Regions from separate parts of the Shigella sp. FC1967 genome, predicted to be linked through region 1. Evidence: predicted binding sites of a transcription regulator. Region 1 holds the regulator's gene; the other holds the start of a gene.
What was found. The regulator ArgR, encoded in region 1, controls arginine synthesis, uptake and breakdown. The targets are predictions, from matches to a motif close to ANTGAATAAAAATACANT.

Region 1 (5,184 bases):
TCAATTGATAATAAGCTTCAACCCAAATCAAAAAGGCATCCTGACGTTTTGATAAATATTCAGCTGGAGGTTCATGTGCAGCGAGTACACTAATCACCTCATCAGGCAGACTTTTTACGGAATACTCGACAGCTTTTCCCTGCACTCCACGTTTACGACGATTTTCCCATCCTTCACGACGCGCCATCAAGTTAACGCCTTGCGGTGAGTTAGGTAACCCCGCAAGCCCCACTAATTCTTTCGCTGTATACCATTCTTTTTTCATGATCTCATCTCACATTCAACTAAGAGGTTAGTCAGATATCTGTTGCGGATAACGCAATAATAGATTCTTTAAAATCGCTTAATCATTGACGACTTTTTCTAAAAAAACTTCTAATACCATCCCGCAATATCAGCTCTGTTAATGTTTTTTTGTTCACCATTATTTAGTTGTTGGAATGCTTTCACCCAGATAACGAGTGGCTCCTCTTTTTTATTTAGTTTGTAATGTGCTAATGGCTCATAAAGTTCTAGAGCAATTAAAGTTTCTTCTGGTAAGCAAGAATAATGATATTCAACACCATTACCTTGCTTATTTTTTACATTTTGTTTTTGCCAAGACTCTCGTCTCGCTTTTGAATTTACACCTTGTGGTGATTTAGGTAATCCACCTATACCCGTCAATTCCTTTGCCGTATACCACTCTTTTTTTCATTATGTTTCTCTAAAATTGTTATCAACTTCAAAAAAGAAATTATTAAGAAAAAAAATCAGAAATCTTTTTTAGAAAAATAATGTTATTTTATTTTCTAAATAATCAGTTTAAATGCTTTAGGACATTTCTAATAAACTGTTATTTATACCACTAACACAGCAATCAATTTTTATAGAAAAAGGATTAAAAATGATTTCAAGGAAATCTGATTGGCATCCTGCCGATATTATTGCCGCACTTAGAAAACGAGGAACAACACTTGCTGCCATCTCTCGCCAAGCAGGGTTAAGCTCTTCAACACTTGCTAATGCGTTGTCACGCCCTTGGCCTAAAGGAGAGAAAATCATTGCTGATTATCTTGGTATCGCTCCTAGTGAAATTTGGCCTAGCCGTTATTTTCATCCTGAGACAGGAGAATTACTTGAACGAAAGATTCGTACCAAAACTAATAATTAACTAATAATTACATACATTATAATTAATAAAAAAAAAACCCTGATATAGTATCAGCGGTTTTTTATTTAAATTTGCATTATTTTTATAGCAAAAAAAGAATTTCTTTATTTATTAATAAATTCTTCACCAAGAATTATATCTTTTTTTCAATACATCTAACATGCCATTAAGAGATTGCATTTCAAAATCACTTAATTTACCAATAGATAAATATTCCTCTACACCATTTTTACCTAAAAGAATAGGTTGTGCGAAGAAACGAGCATATTCTCCGTCGCCTTCTGTGTAGGTACATTCAATAACATTTTTCTCGCCATTTAGGGCGCGAATTAATGAAAGACCAAAACGAGCAGCGGCTTGACCCATAGATAGTGTTGCTGATCCACCACCCGCTTTTGCTTCAACAACCTCAGTACCTGCGTTTTGAATACGTTTAGTTAATGCCGCGACCTCATCATCGGTAAATGAAACGCCATCAACTTGAGATAATAGAGGGAGAATAGTCACACCAGAGTGTCCACCAATCACCGGAACATTGGTTTTTTGTGGATCTTTACCTTTTAGTTCTGCAACAAAGGTATTGGCGCGAATAATATCAAGAGTGGTGATCCCGAAAAGACGTTTCTTATCATAAACGCCTGCTTTCTTAAGCACTTCTGCTGCGATAGCAACGGTTGTATTCACAGGATTAGTAATGATTCCGATAAGTGCTTTCGGGCAATTTTGTGCAACCTTTTCAATCAAGTTACGCACAATACCTGCGTTAACATTGAAAAGATCTGAACGATCCATGCCTGGTTTACGAGCAACGCCCGCAGAAATCAGGACAACATCAGCGCCTTTTAGCGCAGGAGAAGGATCTTCACCCGCAAAACCTTTTACAGTCACTTGAGTCGGGATATGGCTTAAGTCAGCTGCGACACCCGGTGTAACGGGAGCGATATCATATAAAGAGAGTTCACTACCAGCTGGAAGCTGATTTTTAAGAAGAAGTGCCAGTGCCTGACCAATACCACCTGCTGCACCGAGAACTGCTACTTTCATTCTGATACTCCTTAGTTTACGAGATAGTGGAACGCCTTCGAGATACTCACTCTTACGCAACTCACCTTTAAAAAAACAATTATTTAACAGTAACATTGCATAATAAGGCATTTACAGTGAAAAATAACACTTCGGTTATTCTAAACAAATTGCTTATCTGTTAATGAGATAGTGGACACTCTTTTGATAAATAATTTCAATAAATATGACAAAATGTTAAGTGCACCATCATCCTCGTGATAATCATTTAAGCTTATCATTTATTTAACAAATGCTTTACTTTCTTTAAATTATCACATTCACGCACTGTAAATAAAATTTTTTGTAGTACATTCTACTTTACAATTTTAAGGAGGCTATCACTCATCTTTCTTCGTCTTATGTTGCATAAAAATTCACTTCTCTGCATAATACGCAGGTTATTGATAACTCACTAAAGGTGAACTATGCGCATTCCTTCTAAGCAAGAAGACTTGGTTAAAGCGTTTAAAGCCCTGCTGAAAGAAGAAAAATTCAGTTCACAAGGCGAGATTGTGACTGCATTACAAGAGGCTGGATTTGATAATATTAATCAGTCAAAAATCTCTCGTATGCTAACAAAATTTGGTGCAGTAAGAACCCGTAACGCCAAAATGGAAATGGTGTATTGCCTTCCTACTGAGCTTGGCGTACCAACAGCAAGCAGCCCACTAAAAAATCTGGTACTCGATATCGATCATAATCATTCTGTTGTGGTGATAAGAACGAGTCCAGGTGCGGCACAACTTATTGCACGTTTATTAGACTCATTAGGCAAAGCAGAAGGGATCCTTGGCAGTATTGCAGGTGATGATACTATTTTCTCAACACCGGCACCGGGATTTTCCACAGAAGAATTACGAGATGCGATTCTAAATCTTTTTGATCAAGAATTATAATTAGCCTTTCGACAACTTCAAAAAGCAAGCCACTGAATTTTCAGTGGCTTGCTTATTTTTAATACTGTCTATCCGACTCTTTAGGCTGTGCTAATTTTGTAAGCAATTTTTCGTGAATACCGCCAAAACCGCCATTACTCATAATCAAAATATGATCGCCCGCTTGCGCTTCTTTCGCAATCATATCAACTAGCGTATCCAGATCTGAACTCCAACGAGCTGGCTGTACACAATGCTCAGCAATATCACTCACTAACCATTGAATATTAGGTGGCTGGAATAAAAAGACTTCATCAGCACGCCCTAATGCCGGGGCGATATCATCCTTGCTAATTCCCATTTTCATAGTGTTTGAACGAGGTTCTAATACGGCAATAATACGAGCGGTTCCACCAACTTTACTGCGTAACGCTTCAAGCGTTGCCAAAATCGCAGTGGGATGATGCGCAAAGTCATCATAAACACTGACTTGGTTGACCTCACCACGTAGCTCTAAGCGACGACGTGCATTAATAAACTTATCTAATGCTTCACAAGCATCAGCGGGTAAAACACCAACATGGTGCGCTGCAACAATCGCCATTAGACCATTTTGCATGTTGTGTTCACCTGAAAGTCCCCAAGACACTTCGCCGACTCGCTCACCTTTGTGGAATACCTCAAAATGACTACTGTCATTATTGAGTTTTTTGGCTTGCCAATCTCCTGTTTCACCTGTGAACTCTTGCTCACTCCAACATCCCATTCCAATGGTCTGTTTTAAATTCATATCGCTATCAGGCATGATAATTTTTCCTGTGCCCGGGACAATACGAACTAAATGATGGAATTGTTTTTGAATTGCCGCTAAATCATCAAAAATATCAGCGTGATCGAATTCAAGGTTATTTAAAATCAATGTGCGTGGAGAATAATGAACAAATTTAGAACGCTTATCAAAAAAAGCGCTGTCATATTCATCAGCTTCAATCACAAAGAAAGGACTTTCACCTAACTGTGCAGATACTTGGAAATTACCCGGTACACCGCCAATTAAAAAGCCAGGTTTATAACCGCAATCTTCTAAAACCCAAGCCAGCATACCTGCTGTTGTAGTTTTACCATGAGTTCCAGCGACGGCTAACACCCAACGTTCAGGTAAAATATAGTCATGTAGCCACTGAGGGCCTGAGGTATAAGGCAAACCTTTTTCAAGTACAGCTTCAACACAAGGGTTTCCTCGTGTCATTGCATTACCAATAATCACCATGTCAGGGGCAGGTTCTAATTGTTTTGGGTCATATCCCTCAATCAGTTCGATTCCCTGATTTTCTAGTAAAGTACTCATGGGTGGATAAACATTAGCGTCTGAGCCTGTAACTTTATGTCCCTTCGCTCTAGCGAGAATGGCAAGACTTCCCATAAAGGTGCCACAAATACCAAGAATATGAATGTGCATGAATTTCTGTCCAATAGCATGAAGTTGGTCACTATTCTAACGATCAAAAAGCAGATAAGAAACGGATTAACCTTTGAATCATCCGATTCTTTGGCTAAACTTGCCACCACCAAGGAGATTTTCTCTCCTTTTTTACTTTACCCACTCACATTCAGGACCTGCGTCATGAAAACATTAGGCGAATTTATCGTCGAGAAACAACAAGATTTTCCCCATGCAACGGGTGAACTTACTGCATTACTTTCAGCAATTAAGCTTGGGGCTAAAATTATCCACCGTGATATTAACAAAGCAGGGTTAGTCGATATTCTTGGTACTAACGGTGTTTCTAATGTTCAAGGTGAAGCCCAGATGAAACTGGATCTTTACGCGAATGAGAAACTGAAAGCTGCATTAAAAGCACGCGGTGAAGTTGCGGGTATCGGATCAGAAGAAGAAGATGATATTGTTATCTTTGAAGGTGATCGTGCTGAAAATGCCAAGTATGTTGTACTAATGGATCCTTTAGACGGTTCGTCAAATATTGATGTAAACGTTTCCGTCGGAACAATTTTCTCTATTTACCACCGTATTACACCGATTGGACAACCTGTCACTTTAGATGACTTCTTACAACCAGGTCATCGCCAAGT
Region 2 (5,184 bases), on a different contig from region 1:
CCCCGCCAACATCTAATGCCACCATTAAACGCATTTGATATTCGCCTGTAAAATTCCCCGTATTATCAAGGACAGGAATTTCAGCAAGCAATACCGTTCCGGGGGGAATAATGCTTCTGTCAGAAGCCACAGAGGCGAGAGCAACGAGAGGGATTGCACTTGCGCCTCTAACAGGTGTAAAAGGCTCTGGTTTGAAAAAAACAAATGATGGGTTTTCTTCTAGTAATTTTCTCACTTCAGTATCATTGTGCTTATCAGCCCAATCTCTAATCGCGAGCATAGACATATCTTTTCTTTCTACTTCGCCATTATCAATAAGCACTTTGCCAATACTACGGTAAGGGTGTCCATTTTTTCCTGCATAACCAAAGAACGTTAAAGGTTTACCATCACCAAAGTCAACATAACCACTTCCCTGAACTTCCATCATAAAATTATCCATAATGGAATTACTGTAAGCTGCAATTAAAGATTTACTTAATGCACCATTGTAAATAGCAGCACGAGAAGGTAATTTTGAACGACTATTGGCAGGCATTTTATAAAGAGGGTATTGGAATTCACCTTGTTGCGTTAAGCGAGCTTCAAGAACAGGTGTATAATATCCAGTAAATTGAACATTACCGTAGTTATCAACGCCTTCCATCTGAAATGCAGAAAGATTGAACTGACGCAATTGACGTGTATCTGCGCCAGAGCGTAGCCAGTTTTCTACCGCCTGATAAGTCTCTTTATTGCTATTATACAAGCGAGATGATGTTTGGTTTATCTGATTTACTTGTTGTAAATAATCAGGGCCATTAATAGGTGTACCTTGTGTATTTGGCGAACTTACCTCAATGAGATCTTGCTTAAGTTTTCCATCTTTATACTGTTGCCCTTGCTCTGTTGGACGATGACATCCTGTCAAGGCAAGCGCTAACATACCTAAAATTAACGATTTTCGCCAAGTAACCATTTTTGACCCGCTTAATGACTGAATTTAAGTGTTGATTTTGAGTTAGAAAGATACCAAAGCAAAATCAATAAAGATATGAATATACAATTTGTTAAGGCTTTCTATTATCACCCAATCAATATGACTTTCAAACATCAAGTCTATATTCTAAATAACTTGAAGTATGACAAGTATAACTGCCTAAATTTGCACCTTGATGTATTATTTCTGACCGTTTTTAAAAGAAAACTGTAAAAATTTCATAAAAAACTTGCAACTCAGCAGATCCTGAGTATAGTGCCCCTCTGTGGAGACGCGGGGTGGAGCAGCTTGGTAGCTCGTCGGGCTCATAACCCGAAGGTCGTCAGTTCAAATCTGGCCCCCGCAACCAATTCACAAAGTAGTCAGTTATAGTATCAGTCGCGGGATGGAGCAGCATGGTAGCTCGTCGGGCTCATAACCCGAAGGTCGTTGGTTCAAATCCAGCTCCCGCAACCAATTTCTCTTCGAAATTTCCTCTTATTTTACTGTCTCTCTTCATTTGCAAACCCAATCAACTTATCTCATAAACTTGTTACATTAAATTTCTATTACTTCAATAACATATTGTATTAAATGGATTTATTGTGCTATGAACACAATAAAAAACGCCAATAGAAAGCACATGATATTGGCTTTCTATTGGAATAAAAGAAAAAGGTATAGAAAGAGATTAGCTACGATCAGCTAAGGTTAATTCACCACCATTGGCAAAATAGGCTTTGATCCCTTTGAAAATAGATCCTGCAATCTGTTGCTGGAACTGAGCCGTTTTTAGCTTTTTCTCTTCTTCTATATTACTAATAAACGCCGTTTCAACAAGAATGGAAGGAATTTCTGGCGCTTTTAATACCGCAAAACCAGCCTGATCGACTTTATTTTTATGCAGTTTATTAATACCACCTAATAGTTTAAGCACTTCACTACCAAATTTTAGGCTGTCATTAATAGTCGCCGTTTGCACGAGATCGAGCATTGCATGGTCTACATAGCGATCACCACTTTTACTCACCCCACCAATTAAGTCAGACTCATTTTGTGTTTGAGCAAGATAGCGTGCCGTATTACTGGTTGCGCCCGTTTTTGATAATGCAAAAACAGATGAGCCTCTTGCAGAGCGGTTTGTAAACGCATCAGCATGGATAGAAACAAATAAATCTGCCTGCATTTTTCGCGCCTTAGCAACACGTACTGTCAATGGAATAAAGACATCTTCATTACGTGTCATATACGCCTTCATTTTGGCATCTTTATCAATAAGCGTTTTTAAGCGACGAGCAATTTGCAAAACGACATCTTTTTCACGCGTTTTATATTTACCAATTGCCCCGGGATCTTCCCCTCCATGACCTGGGTCAATCATGATAATAATGGGTCTATCTCGTCCAGCCCTACCTGGTTTACGAGTATCTGTCTGTGCTGGCACCGCTTGTTGTAAATCGCCGTCATTATATTCGCGCAACAGTGCTAAAAGAGGATCATCTTCCGTGTCAGCACCATGACTTGGGTAGAAATCTAACACTAAACGGTTTTTAAATTCAGCCACAGGTTTAAGTGTAAACATTTGTGGTTGTACAGGCGTTTTTACTTCAAATACCAGTCGTACTGTTTTAGGTGTATTTTGACCAACACGAATAAGTTTTAAATATGGATCGCTAGTCTGAACCTGATTAGCGACACCTTTCAGCACGCTATTAAGTTGAATACCTTCTAAATCCACCACAATACGTTCAGGGTTTGATAATGCAAACTGACGATATTTCAGTGGGGTGCTGGATTCTATAGTCACGCGAGTATAAGTCGAGGCAGGCCAAACCCTCACCGCAACAATAGATGCAGTAGCAGCAAGACCTACGGGACTAACACTTAACAATAATAACGCGCCAATTCCTTTAACAAGACGACGACGAGTTTGATTGTGCTCAGAATGACTCATGAAAATATTCCAAAGAAACGATTAACGTCAATAAACTCTAAAAAGAGATAAAAAAAGTTAAGAACAAAAAAACTTTACCCAATCCACACTTCACTGTCACTTAAAAACAGCACAATTACTCACTTTTACACAAATATTCTGCCTTCAGGGAAAACAATAAGATAGGATTTTACTTGCCATTCTCTTTCAAAAAGAATAAAAATACATTAAATGCGAATAAAAATTCACTTGAGAGGGTTTTATGAAAGAGCGTAGCACCGAATTGGTCGATGGATTCCGCCACTCGGTTCCGTATATTAATGCACATAGAGGCAAAACATTTGTCATTATGCTGGGTGGCGAAGCAATTGCTCACGAAAACTTCCCATCAATCATTAATGACATTGGGTTGTTACACAGCCTAGGCATTCGTTTAGTCGTGGTTTATGGTGCTCGCCCACAGATTGATACAGCTCTTGAAGTACAAAAAGTATCACCGATTTATCATAAATATACGCGCATCACAGATAACAAAACCTTAGAAATCGTTAAACAAGCGGCGGGAACACTGCAACTCGATATTACGGCTCGCCTATCAATGAGTTTAAGCAATACGCCATTACAAGGTGCGCATATTAATGTGGTCAGTGGTAACTTTGTTATTGCACAACCATTAGGGGTTGATGATGGAATTGATTATTGTCATAGCGGAAAAATTCGTCGTATCGATGAAGAAGCTATTCATCGCCAATTAGACAGTAATGCCATTGTCTTAATTGGACCCGTTGCCGTATCTGTTACGGGTGAAAGCTTTAATCTCACCTCAGAAGAAGTGGCAACCCAACTTGCAATAAAACTTAAAGCACAAAAGCTGATTGGTTTTTGCTCATTCCAAGGTGTTGTCGATGAAGAAGGTCATATTGTTTCTGAACTGCTGCCGAATCAAGCTGAAGATAAAATTCGAGAGCTACAAACAGAAGGTGATTACCACTCAGGCACAGTAAGATTCTTACGGGGAGCAGTTAAAGCCTGTCGTCGTGGTGTAGAGCGTAGCCACTTACTCAGTTATCAATCAGATGGTGCTCTTATTCAAGAATTATTTTCTCGTGATGGTATTGGCACTCAAATCGTCATGGAGAGTGCAGAGAAAGTTCGTAGAGCGAATATTAATGATATTGGTGGCATACTTGAACTTATTCGCCCACTGGAACAACAAGGTATTTTAGTCAGACGTTCAAGAGAGCAATTGGAAATTGAAATTGACCAATTCACTATTATTGAACGCGATAATATGACTATTGCATGCGCTGCACTCTACCCTTATCCATCCGAAAAAATTGGTGAAATGGCTTGTGTTGCAGTACATCCAGATTATCGAAGCTCTTGTCGTGGTGAGGTTTTGCTACAACGCATTTCAGCACATGCGAAGCAATTAGGGTTAGAAAAGCTGTTTGTTCTAACAACTCGTAGCATACACTGGTTTCAAGAAAAAGGATTTGAACCAGCTGAAATTGATAAGCTACCTATTGAAAAACAAGCACTTTATAATTACCAACGTCGCTCTAAAATTTTGATTTTAGACTTACATAAAGAATAATGCCCCAAAAAAGACAGGTATCCCTCTCAAGACCTGTCTTTTATTATTTTTTATGATTAACTAATAACGTAACTTATCAACTAACCCACTTCGGCGTTGAATACGTGTTTGTATTGCCGATTTCACCATAGACTCCGAAGCATAAAGAGAAAGTTTCTGTTTAGCGCGTGTTAATGCGGTGTACAACAATTCACGGCTCACAACGGGTGAAAATTTATCAGGTAGTACTAATGCCGTATGAGTAAATTCAGAACCTTGTGACTTATGCACTGTCATTACATACGCCGTTTCATGTTGCGGTAATCGACTGGGTTGGATTGCTTTTAATTTTCCATCAGGTAGTTGAAAAAAGGCCTTCATTTCATCTTCATCATTATTGAGCATAATGCCAATATCACCATTAAACAGACCTAGCGTACTGTCATTTCGTTGGATCATAATGGGCCGCCCAATATAATCACTTTGATAACTATGGAGAGGGCGACGGATCAATCGCTGGCGATGCAATAGCATTTCAATTCTGTCATTCAAACCACTCACACCAAAAGGACCTTCTCTTCGCGCACACAATAAACGGTATTGGTTAAATGCATTAAGAATAATATCAGGCGAGGCTTTTTGAGAAACTAAAGTGAGATATTCTCGATAGGCATTAACAGCATCTTGTATCATCAGTAAATAACTTTCTTTTGACTC

Region 2: a site for ArgR is predicted at 3,103-3,120, ahead of argA (amino-acid N-acetyltransferase). Genes of this name have one in related genera too.

The regions. Positions count from the first base shown of each region.
Region 1 is NZ_MIIZ01000133.1:1,935-7,118, forward strand. It holds gene BHE89_RS01215 (DNA-binding protein) at 1-265, opposite strand, end outside; gene BHE89_RS01220 (DNA-binding protein) at 376-666, opposite strand; gene BHE89_RS01225 (helix-turn-helix domain-containing protein) at 887-1,153, shown strand; partial or broken gene mdh (malate dehydrogenase) at 1,258-2,197, opposite strand; gene argR (transcriptional regulator ArgR) at 2,644-3,114, shown strand; gene mpl (UDP-N-acetylmuramate:L-alanyl-gamma-D-glutamyl-meso-diaminopimelate ligase) at 3,173-4,552, opposite strand; gene fbp (class 1 fructose-bisphosphatase) at 4,718-5,184, shown strand, end outside.
Region 2 is NZ_MIIZ01001387.1:11,435-16,618, reverse strand. It holds gene mltA (murein transglycosylase A) at 1-958, opposite strand, end outside; tRNA gene BHE89_RS22285 (tRNA-Met) at 1,252-1,328, shown strand; tRNA gene BHE89_RS22280 (tRNA-Met) at 1,359-1,435, shown strand; gene amiC (N-acetylmuramoyl-L-alanine amidase AmiC) at 1,650-2,912, opposite strand; gene argA (amino-acid N-acetyltransferase) at 3,154-4,488, shown strand; gene recD (exodeoxyribonuclease V subunit alpha) at 4,549-5,184, opposite strand, start outside.